3 regions of the Salmonella sp. HY31 genome follow, and region 3 is predicted to be linked to each of the others. Evidence: predicted binding sites of a transcription regulator. Region 3 holds the regulator's gene; each other region holds the start of a gene.
What was found. The regulator Fur, encoded in region 3, represses iron uptake genes when iron is present. The targets are predictions, from matches to a motif close to ATAATAATGAGAACNACTATCAA.
Positions count from the first base shown of each region.

Region 1: a site for Fur is predicted at 2,143-2,165, ahead of bfd (bacterioferritin-associated ferredoxin). Genes of this name have one in related genera too.
Region 2: a site for Fur is predicted at 2,456-2,478, ahead of exbB (tol-pal system-associated acyl-CoA thioesterase). Genes of this name have one in related genera too.

Region 1 covers NZ_CP170479.1:404,447-408,707, forward strand. Annotated here, with positions in the region: gene fusA (elongation factor G) at 1-758, shown strand, start outside; gene tuf (elongation factor Tu) at 830-2,014, shown strand; gene bfd (bacterioferritin-associated ferredoxin) at 2,200-2,394, shown strand; gene bfr (bacterioferritin) at 2,467-2,943, shown strand; gene hopD (A24 family peptidase) at 2,940-3,407, opposite strand; gene rpsJ (30S ribosomal protein S10) at 3,787-4,098, shown strand; gene rplC (50S ribosomal protein L3) at 4,131-4,261, shown strand, end outside.
Region 2 covers NZ_CP170479.1:4,288,091-4,292,351, reverse strand. Annotated here, with positions in the region: gene ACE15A_RS20540 (AraC family transcriptional regulator) at 1-238, shown strand, start outside; gene yghB (DedA family general envelope maintenance protein YghB) at 302-961, opposite strand; gene metC (cystathionine beta-lyase) at 1,101-2,288, opposite strand; gene exbB (tol-pal system-associated acyl-CoA thioesterase) at 2,540-3,274, shown strand; gene exbD (TonB system transport protein ExbD) at 3,281-3,706, shown strand; gene ACE15A_RS20515 (SDR family oxidoreductase) at 3,818-4,261, opposite strand, start outside.
Region 3 covers NZ_CP170479.1:3,303,770-3,308,030, forward strand. Annotated here, with positions in the region: gene ybfF (esterase) at 1-573, shown strand, start outside; gene ybfE (LexA regulated protein) at 707-1,000, shown strand; gene fldA (flavodoxin FldA) at 1,151-1,681, shown strand; gene fur (ferric iron uptake transcriptional regulator) at 1,963-2,415, shown strand; gene tcuR (tricarballylate utilization LysR family transcriptional regulator TcuR) at 2,532-3,458, shown strand; gene tcuA (FAD-dependent tricarballylate dehydrogenase TcuA) at 3,556-4,261, shown strand, end outside.

The sequences.
Region 1 (4,261 bases), 1.9 Mb from region 3:
CTAACCAGACTATCATCGCTGGTATGGGCGAGCTGCACCTCGACATCATCGTTGACCGTATGAAGCGTGAATTCAACGTTGAAGCGAACGTTGGTAAGCCTCAGGTTGCTTACCGCGAAGCGATTCGCGCGAAAGTTACCGATATCGAAGGTAAACACGCGAAACAGTCCGGTGGTCGCGGTCAGTATGGTCATGTTGTTATCGACATGTACCCGCTGGAGCCGGGCTCTAACCCGAAAGGTTACGAGTTCATCAACGACATTAAAGGTGGTGTAATTCCTGGCGAATACATCCCGGCCGTTGATAAAGGCATCCAGGAGCAGCTGAAGTCTGGCCCGCTGGCGGGTTATCCGGTAGTTGATCTCGGCGTGCGTCTGCACTTCGGTTCTTACCATGACGTTGACTCCTCTGAGCTGGCGTTTAAACTGGCTGCGTCTATCGCCTTTAAAGAAGGCTTTAAGAAAGCAAAACCAGTTCTGCTTGAGCCGATCATGAAGGTTGAAGTAGAAACACCAGAAGAGAATACCGGTGACGTTATCGGCGACCTTAGCCGCCGTCGTGGTATGCTCAAAGGTCAGGAATCTGAAGTTACAGGCGTTAAGATCCACGCTGAAGTACCGCTGTCTGAAATGTTCGGATATGCAACTCAGCTGCGTTCTCTGACCAAAGGTCGCGCATCGTACACTATGGAATTCCTGAAGTATGATGATGCGCCGAACAACGTTGCTCAGGCCGTAATCGAAGCCCGTGGTAAATAAGCCGCAGGGTTAAAAACCAAAATCCCGTGCTCTCTCCTGAAGGGGAGAGCGCTATAGTAAGGAATATAGCCGTGTCTAAAGAAAAATTTGAACGTACAAAACCGCACGTTAACGTCGGCACCATCGGCCACGTTGACCACGGTAAAACTACCCTGACCGCTGCAATCACCACCGTACTGGCTAAAACCTACGGCGGTGCCGCTCGCGCATTCGACCAGATCGATAACGCGCCGGAAGAAAAAGCGCGTGGTATCACCATCAACACTTCTCACGTTGAATACGATACCCCGACCCGCCACTACGCACACGTAGACTGCCCGGGGCACGCCGACTATGTTAAAAACATGATCACCGGTGCTGCTCAGATGGACGGCGCGATCCTGGTTGTTGCTGCGACTGACGGCCCGATGCCGCAGACCCGTGAGCACATCCTGCTGGGCCGTCAGGTAGGCGTTCCGTACATCATCGTGTTCCTGAACAAATGCGACATGGTTGATGACGAAGAGCTGCTGGAACTGGTTGAAATGGAAGTTCGTGAACTTCTGTCTCAGTACGACTTCCCGGGCGACGATACTCCGATCGTTCGTGGTTCTGCTCTGAAAGCGCTGGAAGGCGACGCAGAGTGGGAAGCGAAAATCATCGAACTGGCTGGCTTCCTGGATTCTTACATTCCGGAACCAGAGCGTGCGATTGACAAGCCGTTCCTGCTGCCGATCGAAGACGTATTCTCCATCTCCGGTCGTGGTACCGTTGTTACCGGTCGTGTAGAGCGCGGTATCATCAAAGTGGGCGAAGAAGTTGAAATCGTTGGTATCAAAGAGACTCAGAAGTCTACCTGTACTGGCGTTGAAATGTTCCGCAAACTGCTGGACGAAGGCCGTGCTGGTGAGAACGTAGGTGTTCTGCTGCGTGGTATCAAACGTGAAGAAATCGAACGTGGTCAGGTACTGGCTAAGCCGGGCACCATCAAGCCGCACACCAAGTTCGAATCTGAAGTGTATATTCTGTCCAAAGATGAAGGCGGCCGTCATACTCCGTTCTTCAAAGGCTACCGTCCGCAGTTCTACTTCCGTACCACTGACGTGACTGGCACCATCGAACTGCCGGAAGGCGTGGAGATGGTAATGCCGGGCGACAACATCAAAATGGTTGTTACCCTGATCCACCCGATCGCGATGGACGACGGTCTGCGTTTCGCAATCCGTGAAGGCGGCCGTACCGTTGGCGCGGGCGTTGTTGCTAAAGTTCTCGGCTAATTACTCGTTAATTAGTTTTGAATTGAAAAGGGCGCTTAGGCGCCCTTTTTTGTTGCCTGCTATTTAGTCGCCGTTATATTTATTCGCCCTTTTTAACGTTTCTCCCGTGGCGTAAATCGCTTTGTGCTATTGTAATCATAACCATTCTCATTTACACTTTGCGCAGAAATTGAACGGGAGCGATCATGTACGTTTGTTTGTGTAATGGTATAAGCGATAAAAAAATCCGCCAGGCTGTACGACAATTTCATCCACAGTCATTTCAACAGTTGCGTAAATTTATTCCTGTGGGAAATCAATGTGGTAAGTGTATTCGCGCCGCGCGAGAAGTGATGCAGGATGAGTTAACACAAATGCCGGAATTTAAAGAGATCGCCTGAGTCACACTCTTTTTTTTGACATCCCTGTAGCCCCATCTACGCTCTAGAGAGTGGAAGCGGAGGGACTATAAAATGAAAGGTGATGTTAAAATCATAAATTATCTCAATAAACTATTGGGAAATGAGCTTGTCGCAATTAATCAGTATTTTCTTCATGCCCGTATGTTTAAAAACTGGGGGCTGACCCGGCTTAATGATGTTGAGTACCATGAATCCATTGATGAGATGAAACACGCGGATAAGTACATTGAGCGTATCTTATTTCTGGAAGGCATACCGAACCTACAGGATCTGGGTAAGCTGGGCATCGGTGAAGATGTCGAAGAGATGTTACGATCGGATCTCCGGCTTGAGCTGGAAGGCGCAAAAGACCTACGTGAGGCAATAGCCTATGCCGATAGCGTTCATGATTATGTCAGTCGGGATATGATGATTGAAATCCTTGCTGACGAGGAAGGCCACATCGACTGGCTGGAAACTGAGCTGGATTTGATTGCCAAACTTGGCATGCAAAATTATCTGCAATCACAAATTAAGGTTACCGATTAACCATCCGGAAAGAAATCTTTCCAACTTGTCATGAAACCCGCCACCGTCAGCCATGGCCCAAAAGGTAGCGGGTTTATTAATGCCGATTTACCTCTCACCAGTAGCGCGACGCCAAAGCCACCACAGGCCAGCATGGTGGCAAGGAAAATCAGTAATGGTAGTCCTTCCCAACAATGCCACGCCCCTAAGGCAGCAAGGAACTTGACGTCACCATACCCCAGTCCCTCTTTCTGATAACGCAGGCGATAGCCCCAGTAAATTAACGCGAATCCGCCATAGCCGGCGATAGCGCCCCAAAGCGCATCCGGTAAACGCTCCGGCAGGCAAATCTGGTGATAAAGCAGACCACCCCACAGCAATGGACAGGTAAACCGGTCAGGCAGCAGGCCGGTACGCGCGTCGTATATGCCAAGCAATAAAGAGAACGACGCATAAAAGATCAGAAAGAGAAGGGCGACAAACATAAGCAAATCCTCGTCAAAGCTTGTGCTCACCTTTATAGATTTATGCGACAGCGACAACGACGTATTGCCAGCTTTGCCTGATGCCTTCCAAAGAAAAGATGCGCGTTGCTATCCCATGCGCGCTATCTGGAATCATGCTCGCATAAGGATAAAGTGTTTAATTTCTATCCGACACTTGCGTCAGGCTGAGATTTACGTATAATGCGCGGGCTTGTCGTAATTGACGGCAGGTTCGATTTGAACCTCGAATAGCCGATTTGGCTATTTAACAATGCTCCCAATCGGGGAGCTACGTAAGAACGGTTACACTCTCCCATCAATCGTAATGGGTGTGAGGAGTAATCATTTTCGTTTATAAAATAATTGGAGCTCTGGTCTCATGCAGAACCAAAGAATCCGTATCCGCCTGAAAGCGTTTGATCATCGTCTGATCGATCAATCAACCGCGGAAATCGTCGAGACTGCCAAGCGCACTGGTGCGCAGGTTCGCGGTCCGATCCCGCTGCCGACCCGCAAAGAGCGCTTTACCGTTCTGATTTCTCCGCACGTTAACAAAGATGCGCGCGATCAGTACGAAATTCGCACTCACAAGCGTCTGGTTGACATCGTTGAGCCAACCGAGAAAACCGTTGATGCTCTGATGCGTCTGGACCTGGCTGCCGGTGTAGACGTGCAGATCAGCCTGGGTTAATCAGGTCATCGAGCGATTGAGAGGTTGATACAATGATTGGTTTAGTCGGTAAAAAAGTGGGTATGACCCGCATCTTCACTGAAGATGGCGTCTCTATCCCAGTAACCGTAATCGAAGTTGAAGCAAACCGTGTTACTCAGGTTAAAGACCTGGCTAACGATGG
Region 2 (4,261 bases), 980 kb from region 3:
GTCGGCATTTCACCATAATTTTAAGGCGGTCACCAGCACCTCGCCGTTGCAATATTTAAAAAGCTACCGACTGCATAAGGCGCGGATGATGATGATTCACGACGGTATGAAGGCCAGCGCCGCGGCGATGCGGGTCGGCTATGAGAGCGCATCGCAGTTTAGCCGGGAGTTTAAACGTTATTTTGGCGTGACGCCGGGCGAAGATGCGGCAAGAATGCGGACAATGCAAGGGAGCTAAGTGGGTCATCCCGCCACAGGCCAACGAAGCGTAACCGGGCCATCCTGGCCGGTTATGGATGCCTCAGGCGTTACAGTATTTCTTTTTAATCACCACGACCAGCGTACCTAACAGCCCGGCGACCAATAGCGCGATGGGAAGGATCATTAAAAATGTCATTACCTGGTCTTCATGGCGCTTAACAAACGGGATCATACTGAGCGCGTAGCCGAAGCTGGTCACGACAGTCACCCACAGCAGGCCGCTTAACCAGTTAAAAAACTGAAACCGGCGGTTGGAAAGGCCGGAAATACCCGCCATCGTTGGCAGCAGAGTGCGGACAAACGCCAGAAAACGCCCGGCAAGCAACGCTAACAAACCGTGACGGTCAAACATGCAGGTGGCGCGCTGATGATATTTTGCCGGAAGCTGCGCCAGCCAGCCTTTGACGGTACGCGTATTACCGAGCCAGCGTCCCTGGATATAACTTAGCCAGCAGCCGAGACTGGCCGCGGCGGTGAGAATGCCAATTGTTGGCAAAAAATGCATCACATCCTGGGCGATCAGCGCGCCTGCCAGTAGCAGCAGACTATCGCCGGGTAAGAATGACGCTGGCAGCAGACCGTTTTCTAAAAATAGCGTGGCGAACATGACAAAGTAGACGACGCTGACAACGTGTGGATTCGCCAGCGCGGCAAAATCATGTTGCCAGAGCGCAGCGATAATATCTTGAATGACAGCCATGAACTTTCCTGTGGAACAGCATTTACGCTTTTATGTGCCTATTGTACTCCTGAATCGCCCGGGATGCCTTGATCCCGGACGCAACAAACGCAGACTTTTCCACGGAAATTGTCTGCATATATGTCCATCTGCGGCAACTTTACACAATTCTGGCGAATCCGGCGGCTAAATCAGCGATTAAATCATCAACATTCTCTAAACCAATATGCACCCGGACCAGCGTACCGGTAAAATCTACGCCGCCTGCGGGACGAATCGCGGCGATCTGTTCCGGCTGATTGGCGAGAATCAGCGATTCGTAGCCTCCCCAGGAGTAGGCCATACTGAACAGCGAAAAGTTATCCAGATAGGCTGATAATTCTGCCTCGGTCAGCTTTTTATTGAGCACGAAGGAAAACAGACCGCTGCTGCCTGTAAAGTCTCGTTTCCAGAACGCATGACCTTTGCTACCCGGCAGGGCCGGATGATTAACGCGCGCGACCTGAGGATGGTTCGCCAGCCACGCGGCGATTTTGAGGCTGCTTTCATGATGCTGGCGTAGTCGGACGCCGAGCGTGCGCAGACCGCGGCTGGTCATGTAAGCCGTGTCCGCGTCGAGCATTTGCCCCATCAGATAGGCGTTTTCCCGCAATTGTTCCCAGCAGCGCGCATTTGCAACGGCAGTACCGACCATCGCGTCAGAATGACCAATCAGATACTTGGTGCCTGCCTGGATAGAGATATCGATATCGAACTCCAGCGCGTTAAACAGAACGCCAGCTGCCCAGGTATTATCCATCATGATGACGGCTTCTGGCGCGACGCGTCTCACCGCACTGACAATGGTCGGAATATCATGTACTTCCATGGTAATAGAGCCGGGGGATTCCAGAAATACGACTTTCGTGTTCGGCTGAATATGTTGCATGATATCCGCGCCGATGAGCGGGTCGAACCAGCTTGTCGTCACGCCCAGTTTGCCGAGAATTTTGCTGCAGAAATCCTGGCTGGGTTCATAGGCTGTGTTAGTCATCAGGACGTGGTCGCCCTGTTCAACGAATGCCAGAATGGTGTTGGCGACCGCCGCCGCGCCGCACGGGAAGAGCGCGCATCCGGCGCCACCTTCCAGTTCACACATGGCTTCCTGGAGCGAAAAGTGGGTCAGCGTTCCCCGACGTCCGTAAAATAATTCGCCGTTGGCGCGATTGCGGGTGGCGTGTTTTTTGGCCTCGACGGTGTCAAATACCAGTGAAGAAGCGCGTTGAATCACACTATTCACTGAGCCAAGCGTGTATTTTTTGCTGCGTCCTGCGTTTACCAGTTTGGTATCCAACTGTTTATCCGTCATGTTGCGCTTCCTGATTTTAACCGTCTGGATGTCTAAACTAGCATGAATATAACAATCTGCATCCTGGCTACGTGTGATACAGATGAAAATTTTGCCAAAATAAAAACAGGTGACTTTTTTACTGCGTAAGCGCAAAGAAAAAGCATCAAAGGTGCGGCAGTATGTAAATAGTAATGAGAACGACTATCAATTCGACGTCGTTTTGATATTATTATGCTCAGATTTTGTGATTTGCGTCCTGGAGATACAGAGTGGGTAATAATTTGATGCAGACGGATCTTTCCGTCTGGGGTATGTATCAGCACGCCGATATTGTCGTGAAGTGCGTGATGATTGGTCTGATTCTGGCGTCGGTCGTCACCTGGGCTATCTTCTTCAGTAAAAGCGTTGAATTTTTCACTCAAAAGCGCCGCTTAAAGCGTGAACAACTGCAATTAGCCGATGCGCGCTCCTTAGATCAGGCTTCCGATATTGCGGCAGGTTTCAGCGCAAAAAGCCTCAGCGCGCAGCTCATCAATGAAGCGCAGAATGAGCTGGAACTCTCTCAGGGCAGCGAAGATAACGAAGGGATTAAAGAACGTACCGGCTTCCGTCTGGAACGTCGCGTCGCGGCGGTTGGCCGCTACATGGGACGAGGCAACGGTTATCTGGCGACGATCGGCGCCATTTCCCCCTTCGTCGGGTTGTTTGGTACCGTATGGGGCATTATGAATAGCTTCATCGGTATTGCGCAAACGCAGACTACCAACCTGGCGGTGGTCGCTCCTGGTATTGCGGAAGCGCTGCTGGCGACGGCGATTGGGCTGGTAGCCGCGATCCCGGCGGTCGTCATTTACAACATCTTCGCACGTCAGATAGGCAGTTACAAAGCAACGCTGGGCGACGTAGCGGCGCAGGTATTGCTGCTGCAAAGCCGCGATCTCGATCTAAATGCGAGCGCCTGCGCGCAGCCGGTACGCGCCGCGCAGAAATTACGGGTAGGGTAATGCGTCATGGCAATGCGTCTTAACGAAAACCTGGATGACAACGGTGAAATGCATGAAATCAACGTGACGCCGTTTATCGATGTCATGTTGGTTCTGTTGATTATCTTTATGGTGGCTGCGCCGCTGGCGACGGTGGATGTCAAGGTGAATCTGCCCGCTTCTACCAGTACGCCGCAGCCGCGCCCGGAAAAACCGATTTATCTGTCGGTGAAAGCGGATAACACCATGTTTATCGGTAACGATCCGGTGACGGATGATACGATGATTGCCGAGCTAACGGCCCTGACGGAAGGGAAAAAGGATACTACGATTTTCTTCCGCGCGGATAAAACCGTAGATTATGAAACCCTGATGAAAGTGATGGATATGCTGCATCAGGCGGGCTATCTCAAGATTGGTCTGGTTGGCGAAGAGACCGCAAAAGCGAAATAAGTATTCTGCTGACGCTGTAGGCCGGGTAAGGCGAAGCCGCTACCCGGCTTTTTATTGCCTAAGATGGCGCTCTGCTTAACAGAATTGCGCCAGCTTAATCTACTCCATTCGTTAGCCTAAATGTTCCCCGCCGCACACGCCGTGCACTTCTGCGGTAACGTAACTTGATTCCTGACTTGCCAGATAGACATACACCGGGGCCAGCTCTGCCGGTTGACCGGCCCGCTTCATTGGCGTCTGCTGGCCAAACTGCGGAATTTTATCCTGTGTTTGGCCGCCAGAAATTTGCAGCGCTGTCCAGATAGGGCCAGGCGCGACAATATTCACGCGAATTCCTTTTTCCGCCACCTGTTTCGCCAGGCCGCGGCTGTAATTGAGGATTGCCGCCTTGGTTGCCGCATAATCCAGCAGGTGCGGACTGGGCTGATACGCCTGGATAGACGACGTCGTGATAATACTGGCGCCTTTTGGCAGCAGCGGAATCGCTTCCTGGGTTATCCAGAACAGGGCAAAAACGTTAACGGCGAAGGTTTGCTGAAATTGCTCACTGGTCAG
Region 3 (4,261 bases):
ATGGCCCAGGATCTGCTGGATACGCTTGACGCGCAGCAGATCGAGAAAGCGACTTTTATTGGTCATTCCATGGGCGGAAAAGCGGTAATGGCGCTGACGGCGCTGGCGCCCGATCGCATCGATCGTCTGGTCGCGATTGATATCGCCCCCGTGGATTATCACGTTCGCCGCCACGATCGCATTTTCGCGGCCATTAACGCCGTAAGCGAATCCGACGCTACATCCCGCCAACAGGCGGCAGGTATTATGCGCCAGCATCTTAACGAAGAAGGCGTGATCCAGTTTCTGTTAAAATCCTGGGCTGAAGGCGAATGGCGTTTTAATGTTCCGGTATTATGGGAGCAGTATCCGCATATCGTCGGCTGGAAAACCATTCCGGCCTGGGAACATCCGGCGCTGTTTATTCCAGGCGGTAACTCGCCGTACGTGACCGAAGCGTACCGCGACGCGCTGCTGGCGCAATTCCCTTTGGCGCGCGCGCATGTGATAGCCGGCGCGGGCCACTGGGTACATGCCGAAAAACCAGAGGCGGTTCTGCGCGCCATCCGCCGTTATCTGCACGATAAGCGCTAACTGATTAAAAACTCATCGCCTGTGCGCGATTACGCGCGTGGGCGTTGGCGTCGCTTCCTCGCTGATGTATGATGGCGCGCTATCCATCCGGGCATAAGCCTGGCTGATTGTTTCCCCCGAAGTCACCAAAATCATGGCCAAAGAACAAACGGACCGTACGACATTAGATCTGTTCGCGCACGAGCGTCGCCCGGGACGACCTAAAACGAATCCGCTTTCGCGCGATGAACAGTTACGCATCAATAAGCGTAACCAGTTAAAACGCGACAAAGTTCGTGGCCTCAAGCGTGTCGAATTAAAACTCAACGCACAAGCTGTTGACGCGCTGAATGAACTGGCCGAAGCGCGCAACATTAGCCGCAGCGAGCTCATTGAAGAAATGTTAATGAAGCAGCTTATGGCGCTGCGCGGCCAGGGTTTAGTCTGAAAACAAGTTTTGTTTCATATTTCGTGTAGCAGAGCGTGCAGTCCCGCGTGATTGCTGTTTCCGCATATCTGCCTGTTCTGCTATGATTGCCCTTATCCGTGGGCAATTCGCCACCACCATTTCAATAAGTTTCAAGAGGTTATTTTACTCATGGCAATCACTGGCATCTTTTTCGGCAGCGACACCGGTAATACCGAAAATATCGCAAAAATGATTCAAAAACAGCTTGGTAAAGACGTTGCCGATGTGCATGACATTGCAAAAAGCAGTAAAGAAGACCTGGAAGGGTATGACATTCTGCTGCTGGGCATCCCAACCTGGTACTATGGCGAAGCACAATGTGACTGGGATGACTTCTTCCCGACTCTCGAAGAGATTGACTTTAACGGTAAGCTGGTGGCGCTGTTTGGCTGTGGCGATCAGGAAGACTACGCGGAATACTTCTGTGATGCGCTGGGCACTATTCGCGACATTATTGAGCCGCGCGGCGCCACGATTGTGGGTCACTGGCCAACCGCAGGCTATCATTTTGAAGCCTCTAAGGGTCTGGCTGATGACGATCATTTTGTCGGCCTGGCGATTGACGAAGACCGTCAGCCTGAACTGACCGCCGAGCGTGTTGAAAAATGGGTCAAGCAAATTTCGGCTGAATTGCACCTCGACGACATCCTCAACGCCTAATCTTATGCGGCGCAGCATTACGTCTGCGCCGCATCAATAGACAAGACCAATCAAAATAATTGCTACAAATTTGTAACTTTCACACCCATCCCTGTACAATGTCCGGGTGTAATCAGGTGGCGCCAGAATTTGCAGGCAAAACCACAGTTTTATTAACATCTGCGAGAGACTTGCGGTTTTCATTTCGGCATGGCAGTCCTATAATGATACGCATTATCTTGAGTGCAATTTCTGCCACTTCTCTAATGAAGTGAATCGTTTAGCAACAGGACAGATTCCGCATGACTGACAACAATACCGCATTAAAGAAGGCTGGCCTGAAAGTAACGCTTCCTCGTTTAAAAATTCTGGAAGTTCTTCAGGAACCAGATAACCATCACGTCAGTGCGGAAGATTTATACAAACGCCTGATCGACATGGGTGAAGAAATCGGTCTGGCAACCGTGTACCGTGTGCTGAACCAGTTTGACGATGCCGGTATCGTGACCCGCCATAATTTTGAAGGCGGTAAATCCGTTTTTGAACTGACGCAACAGCATCATCACGATCATCTTATCTGCCTTGACTGCGGAAAAGTGATTGAATTTAGTGATGATTCTATTGAAGCGCGCCAGCGTGAAATTGCGGCGAGACACGGTATTCGTTTAACTAATCACAGCCTCTATCTTTACGGCCACTGCGCTGAAGGCGACTGCCGCGAAGACGAGCACGCGCACGATGACGCGACCAAATAAGTATAAATCTTTCGAAGAGCCAACCGCCCGGTTGGCTTTTTTATATCCTCCTCTTTCCTGCTGCTTGATGTTGATTTAATGTAAAAAAACCGCTATCGCATCTCAGGAGAGCAGGAATGGAGCTTCGCCAGTTACGCTATTTCGTGCGTATTATTGAAACCGGCAGTATGGGTAGCGCCGCGCAGGATCTTGATATTGGCGTTTCAGCCTTAAGCCAGCAGATGTCCCGTCTGGAAAACGAGCTTGCCATCCGTCTGTTGCAGCGCACCTCGCGCGGCGTAACGCCGACCAACGCCGGGCTGGCCTTTTATTCACAGGCACAACTCGCCCTGCGTCATGCCGACGACGCGATTCTCGCCGCAAGAGAAGCACGTCTTTCCGGTCATGTGAGCGTAGGAATGGCCCCCAGTACCGCCTCCATACTGGGTATACCTTTTATCCATGCCATGCAGGAAAACTATGCCGATGTCCGACTGCATGTGGTGGAAAGCTTGTCCGGTAATCTTGAAAGAATGATTAATACCCGCCAGATTGATTTAGCCGTTGTCTTTCAAAAAGATAAAATCCTGCGCTGGAGCGCCAGACCGATCCTTGAAGAACAGCTTTTTCTGATTGGCTCCCATGCCCTGCTGGCGGCGCTTCCTGATAACCCGATCACGCCTGAACAACTGGCAGACATTCCGCTCATTATGCCGAGCCAGGGACACGGACTGCGCGGCAGGCTGGACGCTGTATGCCAGGAACATGCGCTTAACGTTGAGATCGTTGCGGAAATTGACGGCCTGGCGTTGTTGATGCGCGCCGTGCGCGACGGCCTTGGCGCCACGTTACAGCCCGGCGCGGCGATTTCTCATCTGGATAACGACGCGCTACGCGTGATCGGCGTCCATAATCCGATACTCAGCCGCCCCAACTTTTTAGTCAGCCTGTCGGATGATGAGCTGACGCCCGCCGGTCTTGCCGCCAGAGTGGTACTCACCAAAGTCATGCGTCAGTTAGTCGACGCCGGCGAATGGCCAGGTGCTACCCTTTACGCTTACTAAACCCCTGTTTAGCGCTACCTGATAGCGCGCCGCTTATTTATCCGTATACATTTTAATTACAAATTTAACAAATAGTTAAATGGTACGGGAGCATAAGATGGTTGATGTACTGGTGATAGGCGGAGGCAATGCCGCATTATGCGCCGCCCTGACCGCACGGGAAGCGGGCGCATCGGTTCTGCTGCTGGAGGCTGCCCCGCGGGAATGGCGCGGCGGAAACTCTCAGCATACACGAAACCTGCGTTGTATGCATGATGCGCCGCAGGATGTGCTGGTGGAACGCTATCCTGAAGAGGAGTTCTGGCAGGATCTGTGGCGCGTCACCGACGGCAACACCAACGAAGCGCTGGCGCGGTTGGTCATTCGCACCTCTTCGCAATGCCGCGACTGGATGCGCAAACATGGCGTTAACTTTCAACCGCCGCTATCGGGGGCGCTCCACGTCGCGCGCACTAATGCATTTTTTATGGGCGGTGGGAAAGCGCTCGTCAATGCCTATTACCGTAGCGCCGAACGGCTGGGCGTGCAGATTCGTTATAACACGCCGGTTCATGCGCTTGAACTTCATGACGGCGAATTCGTAGCAGCGCTGGCGGGCAACGAACGTATTACTGCCAAAGCCTGCGTACTGGCGGCTGGCGGTTTCGAATCAAATCGTGAATGGCTGCGGAAGGCCTGGGGAGAAAACGCGCGCGGCGAATGGCCCGCGGATAATTTTCTGATTCGTGGCACGCGTTTTAACCAGGGCGTATTGCTCAAATTTATGATGGATGCCGGCGCGGATATCATTGGCGATCCGTCCC